DNA from 2 places in the Candidatus Aalborgicola defluviihabitans genome. Region 2 is predicted to be linked to the other one. Evidence: predicted binding sites of a transcription regulator. Region 2 holds the regulator's gene; the other holds the start of a gene.

Region 1 (2,401 bases), on a different contig from region 2:
TCCAGATCGTCCGGAACCGTGGTCAGGTAACACGATGAGAGTTGCGAGCGCCGCGTACCGCTGTTGAACAGGGTGGGCGTGCTAGACATGAAGTCGAAACGCGACAACACTTCGTAAAACTCGATGGCACGCGCTTCGCGGTCGATCTCATTGAGTGACAGTCCCATGGCCACGCGCATGAAGAAGGCTTGGGGTAATTCGATTCGCATCTTGCCTTCATGCAGGAAGTAGCGGTCATACAGCGTTTGCAGGCCCAGGTAATCAAATTGCTGGTCACGCTCTGCCTTCAGGGCAGCGCCCAGTCGCGGCAAATCAAATTGCGCCAAGCGTTCATCCAGCAGCTCAGCGGCAACGCCCTTCTTGATAAAGCCCGGGAAGTAGTCGGCGTATGCGGTGGTCATGTCGCCAGGCGCTACGTCACGCCCCAACACTTCGCGCGTGATGGTGTGGAATAGCAGGCGCGCGGTGGCAAAGGTGTAGTCAGGGTTTTTTTCTATCAGGGTGCGGGCCGCCAGAATGGAAGCCTTGTACACCTCATCCATGGGTACACCGTCGTACAGGTTGCGCATGGTCTCTGCCAAGATAGGATCGGCCTGGACATCGGCGCCCAAGCCGGCACATGATGTTTCGATCAGAGTTTTCAGCCGGCCTAAATCCAGCAAGATGCGTTGGCCGCCCTCAATGACATGCAAGATTGGCATGGCCGGCGCGGTCGGTGCGGCTTGTTTGGCGCGTTCCTGGGTGCGACGTTCGCGATACAGCACATAGGCGCGTGCAATTTCATGGTGACCGCCGCGCATCAACCCCAGCTCCACATGATCTTGCACATCTTCGATGTGGAAGGTGCCACCACTGGGGCGCGAGCGCACGAGCGCGCGAATAACCTGCTGGGTCAGGCTATCTACCACCTCACGCACACTGGCCGAGGCTGCGCCTTGTGCGCCATGCACGGCCAGAAAGGCCTTCATCATGGCCACTGCAATTTTGTTGGGCTCAAACGGTACAACGGCGCCGTTGCGGCGAATGATCTGGTAGTGGTCTAGTAGATGGCCTGTGCCACTGTCGACTGTGGACTCCCCATGGCGGGCCAGCAAAGTGGGGGTGGCTGGCGCGGTGGCGTGTGAAGCAGATTGCATGATTTTCTCGTCCAAATCAGAAAGGATGGTTAAGACAGGGTGCACTATATATAGTGTTTTAACACCTTGCAAGCCACTACAGGTAGTGTGTAGTGGTCAAAAACACTCAATCGACATGGAACGGGAAAATATGCTTGGTTGTTTTTAGAACCCCATTGGGAAAGCACTGATCTGGAAGGGCCAGATTATTTTGTAACAAAGTCCAGTCCAGTCCCGGACCTGGATCGGCCTTGCGCCCGGGCGCAATGTGTTCATGCCCAGCCAAGTGGGCTACAGGGTAGCGCTGCCACAGTGCAGGTAGTAGAGTAGTGAGCGTCTCGTATTGCGGCGCCTCGAAGCATTCACCCTCCACTCCTTCAAGTTCAATTCCGATGGAATCATCATTGCAGTTGTCCCGCCCCCGGTAGTGCGATGCCCCTGCGTGCCAGGCGCGGTCCTCACAACTGACAAATTGCCAGAGTTCGCCATCGCGTCGGATGTAGAAATGGGCCGATACCTGCAAGCCTTTGATCTGCTGAAAGTAGGGGTGTTGGTTCCAATCCAGCCGGTTGGTGAACAGGTCCTGCACGCAGTCGTTTCCGTAAATTCCGGGGGGGAGACTGATGGAGTGCAACACCACCAGATCGATACAGGGGTGTGCCGGACGGGGGCCGAAATTGGGTGAATGCAGGTGGCGGGCAAAACGGTACCAGCCATCCTGCCAGGACGTTGTTGCAGCGTAAGGCTCATCACGCATCGGGGTCGGCGTCGCCCGGTGCGTCAATTTTCAGCCGGGCAATGCGGTAGCGTATTTGACGAAGACTCAGACCCAGGCGTGCGGCGGCGACAGTACGGTTAAAGCCGGTTTCCTTCAAAATCTTGACCAGGATATCGCGTTCTTGCTGGTCCAGATGTGCTTGCAGGTCGGTAGGCAAGGGCGCATCGGGGCTGGTGCTGGGCAAGGCTGCCGCTCGGGTATCGAGCGCAGAGGTGTTGTTGATCGGACTTTGAATGTCGTCCAGTCGCAAGCAGTCGCCGTCGCACAAGGCAACCGCACGGTGCAGCAGGTTTTCCAGCTCGCGCACATTGCCATACAGCGGCAGCAGGCAGAGCTGCTCCAATGTTCCCGGGGCAAGTTTCGGTGCAGGCAGGTCGGACTCATCGGAGATGCGCTGGAGCAACGCCGAGCACAGGGCTGGCAGGTCTTCATAGCGTTCCCGCAAAGGCGGAATCACGATATCAATGACGTTAAGTCGGTAGAAGAGATCTTGGCGGAAGCGCCCGGC
Region 2 (2,401 bases):
CCGCATCAAGCAAATTTTTGGCGCCGAAGCCGCCAACGTGCAACCCCACTGCGGTGCATCCGCCAACGAAGCCGTATTTCTGGCCTTTTTGAAGCCTGGCGACACCATCATGGGCATGAGCCTGGCCGAAGGCGGCCACCTAACGCATGGCATGGCGTTGAACATCAGTGGCAAATGGTTCAATGTCGTCTCCTACGGCCTGAATGCCAAGGAAGAGATTGACTACGAAGCCATGGAACGTAAAGCCCATGAAACCAAGCCCAAACTGATCATCGCCGGTGCCAGTGCCTATTCCCTGGCCATCGACTTTGAGCGCTTTGCCAAAGTAGCCAAAGATGTGGGTGCTATTTTTATGGTGGATATGGCCCATTACGCCGGCCTGATCGCCGCCGGCATCTATCCCAACCCCGTTCCCCACGCCGATATCGTCACGTCCACCACCCACAAGAGCCTGCGCGGCCCACGCGGTGGCATTATTTTGATGAAGGCCCAGCACGAGAAGGCCATCAACAGTGCCATCTTCCCCGGCTTGCAAGGTGGCCCGCTGATGCACGTGATTGCCGCCAAGGCAGTGGCATTCAAAGAAGCGCTGAGCCCAGAGTTCAAGACCTACCAGCAGCAAGTGCTCAAAAATGCCCAAATCGTGGCCGAAACGCTCACGCAACGTGGTTTGCGCATCGTCAGTGGCCGCACCGAAAGCCACCTCATGCTGGTGGACCTGCGCGCCAAGGGCATTACCGGCAAAGAAGCCGAAGCCGTGCTGGGCGCTGCCCACATGACCATCAACAAGAACGCCATCCCCAACGACCCCGAAAAACCCATGGTCACCAGCGGCGTGCGCATCGGCACACCGGCCATGACCACGCGCGGTTTCAAGGACGAGGAAGCCCGTGCAACGGCCCATCTGATTGCCGACGTGCTGGACAACCCGCGTGACGAAGCCAATATCGCCGCCGTGCGCGCCAAGGTGCATGCATTGACAGCGCGCTTCCCGGTTTACGGCTGATCGCATGAAATGCCCGTTCTGCAGTCACTCCGAAACCCAGGTGGTGGAAACGCGGATCTCAGAGGACGGGGATTTCATTCGTCGACGCCGCCAGTGCGCCTCTTGCACAAAGCGCTTCACTACCTATGAGCGCCCCGATGTCAATTACCCGTCCATCGTCAAAAAGGATGGACGGCGTATCGAATACGACCGAAGCAAGCTGCTGGCTTCGTTCAAGCTCGCATTGCGCAAGCGCCCGGTTAGCACCGAGCAGGTCGACGGTGCGATGGAGCGTATTGAAGAAAAACTGCTGAACCTGGGCCTGCGCGAGGTACCCTCTGCGCGCATTGGCGAGCTGGTGATGCGCGAGCTAAAAAAGCTCGACAAGGTAGCCTACGTGCGCTTTGCCAGTGTTTACCGCAGCTTTGAAGACATTGATGAGTTCAAGACGCTGGTGGATGAGGTGCAGCGGTAATCTATCCATCGCCCGCCGTTTATCCGTACGTCCCAACCATTGGTCATGTGGTCGTGGTGTTTGCGATGGATTTGCGCCATGCTCACCCCATGAGAAGATCAAACGGCTTTACTTTGATAGAAATTCTGTTGGTGATTGCCATCTTGGGTATTCTTGTCACCATAGCGGCCCCATCGTTCAAACGGCAGATTCAGGCCAACAACATGACCAGCGCCGTCAACTCCTTCCTGGCAGACGTCAGATTTGCACGTAGTGAGGCCGTGCGACGCGGTGGTGGCGTAGTAATGTGCAGAAGCGACGCACCAGAGGGTGCCACAGCAGTATGTGGCGCAGGTACTGGACCAGGGGGCAACGGCTGGGTCAGCGGTTGGATTGTTTTTCACGACAAAAACGGCAATAGCAACCGCAATTACAACGTAGACCCCATCGTCGACGACACAATTCTTCGTGTTCAATCACCCATTACGTCACTGGACTCTATTCTCGAAAGTGGCGTGTCCTCTTCCACCAAGCTGGTGTTCACAGCCACTGGGCGCCTGCAAAACCTCGGTTCCCGCAACATCGATCCAATTTGGAGGCGGCGACTATGCCGCCGAACTTCAACGGATCGTCTGCGTAAGCTTGGGTGGGCGGGCAAGGGTTGCGGGCGATGGAAACACAGCGTGCGGAGCAAATGGGCTATGAAGTATCAGACTCGTCATTTTCGGCAGCAAAACGGCGCCACGCTCATTGAAGTGTTGGTGGCGATATTGATTTTGTCGTTCGGCTTACTGTCTTTAGGCGCCATGTTGTCTTACTCGGTGCAATTGCCCAAGTTGTCAGGGCACAAGATGATCGCGACAAATATTGCGTCTGACTATATTGAACGCATCCGCGCCAATCCAGGCGAGTTCACTTCTGGCACATACACCGTGGTTTCAAACTACAACGGCAGTTTTGAC

Evidence for each region. Region 2 encodes NrdR, which represses ribonucleotide reductase genes. Its sites were predicted from a motif close to CACNANATNTNGTG; they were not measured.
Region 1: the regulator NrdR is predicted to act here: its motif matches at 1,179-1,192, upstream of IPI80_RS01495 (ribonucleoside-diphosphate reductase subunit alpha).

Annotation. Positions count from the first base shown of each region.
Region 1 covers NZ_JADJKN010000002.1:236,358-238,758, reverse strand. The annotation lists gene IPI80_RS01495 (ribonucleoside-diphosphate reductase subunit alpha) at 1-1,136, opposite strand, end outside; gene ampD (1,6-anhydro-N-acetylmuramyl-L-alanine amidase AmpD) at 1,243-1,872, opposite strand; gene IPI80_RS01485 (sigma-54-dependent transcriptional regulator) at 1,865-2,401, opposite strand, start outside.
Region 2 covers NZ_JADJKN010000013.1:148,172-150,572, forward strand. The annotation lists gene glyA (serine hydroxymethyltransferase) at 1-1,006, shown strand, start outside; gene nrdR (transcriptional regulator NrdR) at 1,011-1,460, shown strand; gene pilV (type IV pilus modification protein PilV) at 1,526-2,401, shown strand, end outside.